Regions from separate parts of the Sinorhizobium terangae genome, predicted to be linked through region 3. Evidence: predicted binding sites of a transcription regulator. Region 3 holds the regulator's gene; each other region holds the start of a gene.
The links. The regulator LexA, encoded in region 3, represses DNA repair genes until DNA is damaged. The targets are predictions, from matches to a motif close to TGTTCNNNNTGTGTTCNG.
Positions count from the first base shown of each region.

Region 1: the regulator LexA is predicted to act here: its motif matches at 806-823, upstream of recA (recombinase RecA).
Region 2: the regulator LexA is predicted to act here: its motif matches at 1,032-1,049, upstream of parE (DNA topoisomerase IV subunit B).
Region 4: the regulator LexA is predicted to act here: its motif matches at 1,192-1,209, upstream of QA637_RS15880 (ImuA family protein).

Region 1 is NZ_CP121659.1:1,596,694-1,598,896, reverse strand. Features, by position in the region: gene QA637_RS07580 (carbohydrate kinase family protein) at 1-616, opposite strand, end outside; gene recA (recombinase RecA) at 883-1,974, shown strand; gene alaS (alanine--tRNA ligase) at 2,203-2,203, shown strand, end outside.
Region 2 is NZ_CP121659.1:1,119,331-1,121,533, forward strand. Features, by position in the region: gene parE (DNA topoisomerase IV subunit B) at 1-911, opposite strand, end outside; gene QA637_RS05365 (alpha/beta hydrolase) at 1,123-2,052, shown strand; gene QA637_RS05370 (FAD-binding oxidoreductase) at 2,064-2,203, shown strand, end outside.
Region 3 is NZ_CP121659.1:1,359,822-1,362,024, reverse strand. Features, by position in the region: gene QA637_RS06535 (LysR family transcriptional regulator) at 1-714, shown strand, start outside; gene lexA (transcriptional repressor LexA) at 880-1,599, shown strand.
Region 4 is NZ_CP121659.1:3,351,284-3,353,486, reverse strand. Features, by position in the region: gene QA637_RS15895 (LON peptidase substrate-binding domain-containing protein) at 1-372, shown strand, start outside; gene QA637_RS15890 (Trm112 family protein) at 382-570, shown strand; gene QA637_RS15885 (metallopeptidase family protein) at 627-1,061, opposite strand; gene QA637_RS15880 (ImuA family protein) at 1,229-2,176, shown strand.

The sequences.
Region 1 (2,203 bases), 240 kb from region 3:
TTGCGGCCCCTTCGGCATCCCTCCCGGTCAGGGCACGCGCTTCCGCCTCGTTCATGAACAGGAAGCTGAGCCCGCTGACGCATTTCCTGAAGCGCGTCACCTTTGCCGGTGACACGGCGATGCCGGCTACAATTCGATCGTCCCTCGACGCAACGTTGATCAGAGCCGTGAGTGTCTCCTCGGGCAGGTTCGCATCCATCAGCACCAGATCGCTGGCCGCCACTATTTCGCGTATCGCACGCTGCTGCAGCCGGCGCGGCGAAAACAACTGATAGAGCTCCATATCGGCAAGCGCGATGACAAGGTTGCCGTCGCCTTCGAGAATCGCCGTGTAGCTCGGCGTTTTCCGGTCGAGAAAGGTGAAGGGGCAATCGATCACGCCGGCTGTGGCCGCTGCCGCCGCCACCATCTCGCCTGCAGCGTCACCGCCACGCGGGCTGATCATTCGTACGCTGTGACCGAGGCGGGCAAGGTTTCTCGCCGCATTGAAACCGCCGCCTCCCGCCTCCTCGAACCACGAACCGGGATTGCTCGCGCCGGGAGCGGTCACGCCGCTGATGCGGCCGCGACGGTCGATGTGGGCGCCGCCGAACACGGCGATTTCCCGTTTCTTCATAAAAGCTCCTCTTTGGGCTGCTTCAATTCAAGTTCACAGACGCGACACGGGCGAATCGCGCCGGTGCCGCCAAGCCCGGCCGAGCTGCGGCATGGCTTCGCGGAAATGTGGTACAATGCCCGTGAACAAGAATCGAACGCAACGAAAATAACCGTTGTCATTCAATTGGTTGCCACTCTATTGCCAAAACAGAACAAAACATGTACAAAAACTCCTGCGGCGGCTTCATTGCCTCGGTAGCTTCAATAACCTAAAGGTGGGACCAAATGGCACAAAACTCTTTGCGGCTCGTAGAGGACAAATCGGTGGATAAAAGCAAGGCACTTGAAGCGGCTCTCTCCCAGATCGAACGGTCGTTCGGCAAGGGATCGATCATGAAGCTCGGTTCGAAGGACAGCGTAATCGAGATCGAAACTGTTTCGACCGGCTCGCTTGGCCTCGATATCGCGCTCGGCATCGGCGGTCTGCCGAAGGGGCGCATCATTGAAATCTACGGCCCGGAAAGCTCGGGCAAGACGACGCTGGCGCTGCAGACCATCGCCGAGGCGCAGAAGAAGGGTGGCATTTGCGGCTTCGTTGACGCCGAACATGCGCTCGATCCGGTCTATGCGCGTAAGCTGGGCGTCGATCTCGAAAACCTCCTGATCTCGCAGCCGGACACCGGCGAACAGGCGCTGGAAATCACCGATACGCTGGTCCGTTCCGGCGCGATCGACGTCCTCGTCGTCGATTCGGTTGCAGCTCTCGTGCCGCGCGCAGAAATCGAAGGCGAAATGGGCGACAGTTTGCCGGGCATGCAAGCCCGCCTGATGAGCCAGGCGCTGCGCAAGCTCACCGCGTCGATCTCCAAGTCCAACTGCATGGTGATCTTCATCAACCAGATCCGCATGAAGATCGGCGTCATGTTCGGTTCGCCGGAAACGACGACGGGCGGCAACGCGTTGAAGTTCTATGCGTCGGTTCGCCTCGATATTCGTCGCATCGGCTCGGTCAAGGAGCGCGAAGAGGTCGTCGGCAACCAGACCCGTGTCAAGGTCGTCAAGAACAAGATGGCGCCGCCCTTCAAGCAGGTGGAATTCGACATCATGTATGGCGAGGGCGTTTCCAAGACCGGTGAACTCATCGATCTCGGCGTCAAGGCGGGCATCGTCGAAAAATCCGGCGCCTGGTTTTCCTACAATAGCCAGCGCCTCGGCCAGGGTCGGGAGAACGCGAAACTTTTCTTGCGTGACAATCCCGATCTCCTGCGCGAGATCGAGATGGCTCTGCGGCAGAATGCCGGCCTGATCGCCGACAAGTTCCTGGAGAACGGCGGACCGGAGAGCGATGACGACGGCGATGCAGCCGCCGAAATGTAAGATCTGCGGCGGGTAAGTTTTGGATAAAGCCGGTCGTTTTTCGAGACGGCCGGTTTTTTGCTGCCGTCTGGACAGCGTGGGACACGGAAGATAAAAGCCTGAGGTTCCGGCGGACCGACGTTGCTGGAGGGTGTGTCTATTGCCGATAGACGCGGGGTTGAAGACAGTGGTGCGCAGCCGGCGAAAAGTGCGGTCGCGACCGCGAATGGTGCACAGATAGGACGCAAGA
Region 2 (2,203 bases), 240 kb from region 3:
CCGTGGCCGCCGGATTTTTCCGACTTGCCGGCAAAGATTTCGCGCGTGACGGTGAATTCCTTGCCGAGCGTCGCGGCGAGATAGTCCTTCAGCCCGCCCGGGAAATGGAAGACCGCCCTGTCCGGGATCTCCGAACCTTCCGGCAACAGCGATGGATCACAGGACCAACGGATTTCGACGCCGCCGAAGAGATAGGCCTTGGAGCGGGCCATGCGGAAAAGCCGCGCAGGCTCGAAATGTGCGTGCGGTCCGAAGATCTGCGGATCCGGATGGAAGCGCACTTTCGTGCCGCGACGGTTGTGAACGTCGCCAAGATCCTCGAGGCCCCCTTGTGGGATCCCGCGCGAAAAGCGCTGACGGTAGAGCTTGCGGTTGCGCGCGACCTCGACCTCGAGAGAGTCTGACAGCGCGTTAACGACCGAGACACCGACGCCATGCAGACCGCCGGAGGTTTCGTAGGCCTTGCCGTCGAACTTGCCGCCGGCGTGCAGCACCGTCATTACCACTTCGAGCGTCGATTTGTTCGGGAACTTCGGATGGTTCTCGACCGGGATGCCGCGGCCATTGTCGGTAACCGTCAGGAAACCTTCGGCATCAAGGCTGACCTCGATGAAATTCGCGTGTCCCGCGACCGCCTCGTCCATCGAGTTGTCGATGACTTCGGCGAAGAGATGATGCAGCGCCTTCTCGTCGGTACCGCCGATATACATGCCGGGACGGCGCCGCACAGGCTCGAGGCCCTCGAGCACCTCGATCGCCGAGGCGTCGTAGTCGCTGCCGTCGCTGCTTCTCGGTGCAGGGCGCGGTGCTTCGCCGCCGGTCGGTGGCGCCGGCTTGCGCGCAGGCGCGTTGGCTTCCGCCGGCTTCGGCTTCGGGGGCATTGCGGAAAAGAGGTCGCTGCTGTCGTCCATGGGGTCGTTCAGATCGTTCCTATCGTCTGGCGTCGCGAAGGCCCATAGCAAGTGCTGGACGCTGCCGCCATCTCTGTGTCGCGCGAATCACCCGAATTTTGCCAAAGTCTTGCGCCAGGCGCGAACAAAAGGCGAATTCCGGTATCTTGAGCAGGCAGAATACCGTAAGAGCGTGGGCAATCTGTTTCAGTGTTGCTTTGCGGAAATGGCGATGGCAAGGCATCTACCGAACGAGGGAGGCCGTCGGCTGATTATGTCCACAACTGTTTTTTCCGTCGGGCGCTTGATGGCCGCGCTTCTTTTTCCAAGCTTTCTCGTTGTCGGCTTCGCTGCCGAGGCAGCGGCGCTGAAGCCATACAAGGACGAACTGTTCGCCTATGGCAACGTGCTTGAAGAGGCCGATGGTGGCGATTTCCGCGTCATCGACTACAAGGAACTGCGTGATATCAACGAGCGCGACCAGATCCCGGAACGGCGCGTCAAGCATGCCTATGTCTCCCTCGGCGTCAAGAGCGCGCAGGTCAACGAGACACTCGACCTTGGCGGACGGCGGCTCGATGTCATGCGCGTTGGCCCCGATCGCGGTGCGGCATTCACGGTGATTTTCATCCACGGCCGCGGCGGCGACCGGCGTCTTGGTGCCAACGATTTTTCCTTCGGCGGCAACTTCAATCGCCTCAAGAATCTCGCCGCCGCCAATGGCGGCACCTATTATGCGCCCAGCGTTCGGTCCTTCGATGCGGAAGGTGTCGCCGACATCACGGCCCTCATCCGGTTCGCCGCCGAGCGCTCCGGCGGCCGGCCGGTCGTGCTTTCCTGCGCCTCGATGGGGAGCTTCATCTGCTGGGGCGTCGCACGCGAACAGTCAGCGGTTGCGGCGCTCGGAGGCATGATGATCATGGGCGGTGCCGTCGATCCGAACTTTGCAAAAAGCGCCGCCTATAAGGCGAGATTGCCGATGTTCTTCAGCCATGGCAGCCTCGACAGCGTCTATCGTGCCGAGGATCAGGTGGGTCTCTATCGCTCGCTCAAGGCCAAGGATTATCCGACGCGGTTCGTGTTGTTCGAGACGGGGTCGCACGGCACACCGGTTCGCATGACCGACTGGCGCGATGCGCTGAACTGGATCGCCAGCCGATAGAATGGATCAGCATGAAGATGGTTGAGTTGGGCGGTTCCAACTGGATCGGGCGTCGGCCGCAACGGACCGTGTCGCCGGATGATTTCGAGGATCGGATCGGCACGATCGAACCGATGGCATACCTGCCTTTGGGCAGTGGCCTGAGTTTCGG
Region 3 (2,203 bases):
ATCAAAGCGATCCGCACGCTTGGATCGGGCGAGATCAACGTCGGCGCTCCGCTTGGCCCTGACAGCCGCACGCTCGCTTTTGCGATCCTCAGGCTCGTGACTGACGAGCGGCGTCTGACCATCAACATTGCCAATGGCACTCGCAGTGACCTGATCCGCCCATTGCTGCTCGGCGATCTCGACTTCCTGATCGCGACCCTCTTCGAGCCGGAGGATCTTCCGCCCGATGTCGAGCAGAGCGAGCTCTATCTCGATTCCATGATCCTCGTCGTACGCGCCGGTCACCCTATGCTTGACGGTCACCAGATCGAACTCAAGGACCTGGCCCAGTACCCTTGGGTGGTATTGACCGGCAACCGCGACCTCGAAGGCGCGCTGCGCAAGATCGTAGGCATGGAGTTCAATAAATCGGTTCTGCGCAGCGGCTCTCCGATGTTCGTCAAGAACATTCTCCAGAAGAGCGAGTTCATCGGCCTTGTGCGCCAGGACGCCGTCCGAATAGAGCTCGAAACAGGTTCGTTGGTCGAGATCGATATATCCGGCCAGCTTGACATCCAGGAGCTCGTGCCGGCGCAAAAGGTGGGATTGATCTTCCGATCCGACGTTTCAATTCCGGTGGCGAGCCAGGCCTTGATCCAGGAGATCACAACCGCGACACGCGCAAGCTCCGGAGCCCTCACCAGCCTGACCGACCGGCCAGGGTCGCGGCTCTAACTTTTGCATCGTTAGCGGGATAGCAGTCTGCCGAGCGACCGACCGCTTTTCAGCGGGAATACGCGACGACTGGGAAAATTCACGGAATTTTAGGCACTTGCGGAACACATATGGAACATATAGTGTCTGTTCTTGATTTGTTTCGCGATTCTGGAGTGACGCGCCATGCTAACCCGCAAGCAACAGGAATTGCTTCTGTTCATTCACGAACGAATGAAGGAATCCGGGGTGCCGCCGTCCTTCGATGAGATGAAAGACGCGCTGGACCTCGCCTCCAAGTCGGGCATCCACCGGTTGATTACAGCGCTCGAGGAACGTGGGTTCATTCGCCGCCTTCCCAACCGGGCGCGCGCACTTGAAGTCATCAAGCTGCCTGAGGCCTATACAACGAGCCCGCAGCCTCGGCGTGGCTTCTCGCCAAGCGTGATCGAAGGCAGCCTGGGCAAGCCGCCTGCCGCGCCGGCCGCCGCGCCGAAATCGCCGCCACCGAGCGATACCGCATCCGTTTCGGTGCCGGTCATGGGACGAATCGCGGCCGGTGTTCCGATCTCCGCGATCCAGAACAACACGCACGACATTTCCATCCCGGCCGAGATGTTGGGCAGTGGCGAACACTACGCGCTCGAAATCAAGGGCGACTCGATGATCGAAGCGGGTATCTTCGACGGCGACACTGTGATCATTCGGAATGCAAACACGGCTAATCCCGGCGACATCGTCGTTGCACTGGTCGACGATGAAGAGGCAACGCTCAAACGGTTCCGCAGAAAGGGCGCGTCCATTGCGCTCGAAGCGGCCAACCCGGCCTATGAAACGCGGATATTCGGGCCGGACCGCGTCAAGATCCAGGGCAAGCTCGTTGGCCTCATTCGCCGCTATCACTAAGCGCGTCGCGTTAAATCGGACTTATGTGACGCGCCTTAGATCAGTGCTTTTGTGCATCTCGTTGCCCCAACCACGGCACACTTTTGAGCGACACGCATTCGTTTGACGATGTAAGCGGTATTCGAGCCTGGTTGCAGGAGGCGGTGGCGTTTAGAAGCTGCTGGTCGGATGTTCTTTTTGAGCGCGAGACCTGACCTACCGGCTTCTCAGGATTCCTACCGTTGTTTCCGTGGTCGCAGCCGAATGCGGGCACGCCACGGAAGGCCCCTCGCCCAGACACTCGCGAAGCGTCTGGATTGGACCAAGATCATCGATTTTCTTGAGATAAGATCCCTTTGAGGCCTCAGGCGTCGAAGAACCACTGGCCTGCAATACCTCCAGCACCGCGCCGTTGGCCTGCTGCATGTTTTAGTCCGAGTCGACAACGATTTAGAAAACATGCAGTAGAGCGAGGCAAACGTTCAGCAGGAAGAAAAAGCCGGCCCATGCCCTTCGGCAGAGACCGGCGAGTGTACAAACCGCGCTTCAAAGCAAAAACTCGTTGTAAATGATATCGAGGGAGTTTAGGGGCGACACCTGCCATGATCCATGGACCTTAGTCCTA
Region 4 (2,203 bases), 2.0 Mb from region 3:
ACCGGTGTGTGCCGCTACCGCCTCTTCGCCGAGGTGGCTGGCTGCCGCGGCTATCGCCGCTTCCGCATCGGCCCCTTCGCAACCGATCTCGAAAATCCCGACGATGAGGGCCTGGTCGACCGCGAGGCGCTGCTCGCCGCTTTCCGCGCCTATCTCGACGCCAACAAGCTGGAGGCGGACTGGGAGAGCGTCGAGCGGGCGAGCAACCGCACGCTCGTCAATTCCATGGCGATGATGTCGCCCTACGGCCCGGCGGAAAAGCAGGCGCTGCTGGAAGCGCCTGACCTGAAGACCCGCGCCGAAACGCTGATTGCGATCACCGAGATCGTGCTTGCCCGCAATTTCGGCGACCTCGACAACATCCTCCAGTAGGGCAAAGCCATGGATGTCAATGCCATCAAGGTCGATCCGAAACTCCTCGAACTGCTCGTCTGCCCGCTGACGAAGGGGCGGTTGAGCTATGACGCGGAAGCGCAGGAACTGATATCCGAAAAGGCCCGTCTCGCTTATCCGATCCGCGACGGCGTTCCGATCATGCTCGTGTCGGAAGCGCGCAAGATCGAAGACTGAGGCTTGCGTTGAAAGTCAGGTGAGGGACGGAAAACTGTTACACGCTTTTTCCTGGACTACCCGCCCACGTGTTCGACGCTGGCCTCGATCCGCTCCATGTCGTCGTCGGAAAGGCCGAAATGGTGGCCGATCTCATGGATCAGCACATGGGTGATGATGTCACCCAGCGTTTCCTCGTTTTCCGCCCAGTAGTCGAGGATCGGGCGGCGATAGAGCGTGATGCGGTTCGGAAATTGGCCAGTCTCCATGGTGAAGCGTTCGCCGATCCCGCGGCCTTCGAACAGGCCAAGCAGGTCGAAAGGCGTTTCAAGCGCCATGTCTTCGAAGACGTCGTCGCTTGGAAAATCGGCGACTTCGATCATGAGATCGGTCGTCAGCTTGCGGAATTCCTCCGGCAGATGGCTATAGGCTTCGAGCGCAAGCAGTTCGAATGTGCTGAGCGTCGGTGCGTGGCGTTCCCGCCAATCATCGGTCTGGTCAATGCGGGCCATGGGCACTCCTTGTTGCCCTTCATATAACGATTTCTCCTTTGTTTTTCGAGTGTTGAATTCTGCCAGGGCAGGATGAGGAATAAATTCTCAAACATCGTTGTTGACTCTTGCGGCGGGCTCTGGAATCCATAGGAACATAAAGTGAACATCTGGTGGAGCCGACCGTCATGGCCGAGAAAGCCGTGCAGCGGGAAACCGTTCTTTCCCTCCGCGAAACCATTGCGCAGATTGAAAATCGCCGGCTGCCCGGGGTCCTGCGTGCAGCCAAGGCGGCCGATCCTGCCGGTTTCCGGCGCCAAAGAGAGGAGGCATCCCGCAACAAGATCCTGCCCCTTGGCGTCCCGCCGCTTGATGACGTGCTCGAAGGCGGGCTGCCGCTTGCGGGCATGACGGAAATCCGCAATGCCGAAACGCGCGATGCGGGTGCAGCCGCCGGTTTCGTGACGGCGCTTGCGGTGCTCTGTCAGCGGCGAAAGAAGGAGAAAGGTCATCTGGCACCGGTCCTGTGGATCAGTCAGGCGCTTGCCTCTCGTGAGGCCGGATTTCCATATGCGCCGGGCCTCAAATCCTATGGGCTCGACATCGAGCGCTTCCTGTTCGTTTCGATACGTACGGTCAAGGATGCGCTCTGGGTTGCCGAAACGGCTCTTTCGGTACCGGTCTTTGCGGCCGTCGTTCTGGAAATCCGCGGCAATCCCGCCTGTCTCGCCTTGAGCGAGAGCAGGCGCCTGCATGTAAGGGCCCGGGCGGGCGGAGTGCCTCTTTTCCTCTTCCGGCAGGCGGGCGAGGAGGAGGCCAGCAGCGCCTTTTACCGGCTACAGATCAAGCCGGCATCGGCCGGCGAGCGACCTCTTCCCGATGGCGCGATGCTTTGCGGCAGCATCGGTCATCCAGCCTTTCACGTCCTTGTCAAAAAAAGCAGGGCTTACGCCTCTGCCGATATCTTTCTGGAATGGAATGCCCATGACCGCCGCTTCTACCCCATCGAGCAGTCCGTCGCTTCTCAGGCAGACGGGCAATCAGAGAATTCTGTCGATCCATTTTCCGCATCTGTCGGCCGATCGAGTGGCGCGGATTCGATGGGGCGCCTCCTGGCTTACGCAAGGGCGTCCTGATCATCCGCCCGTCGTGTTCGCTGCCAA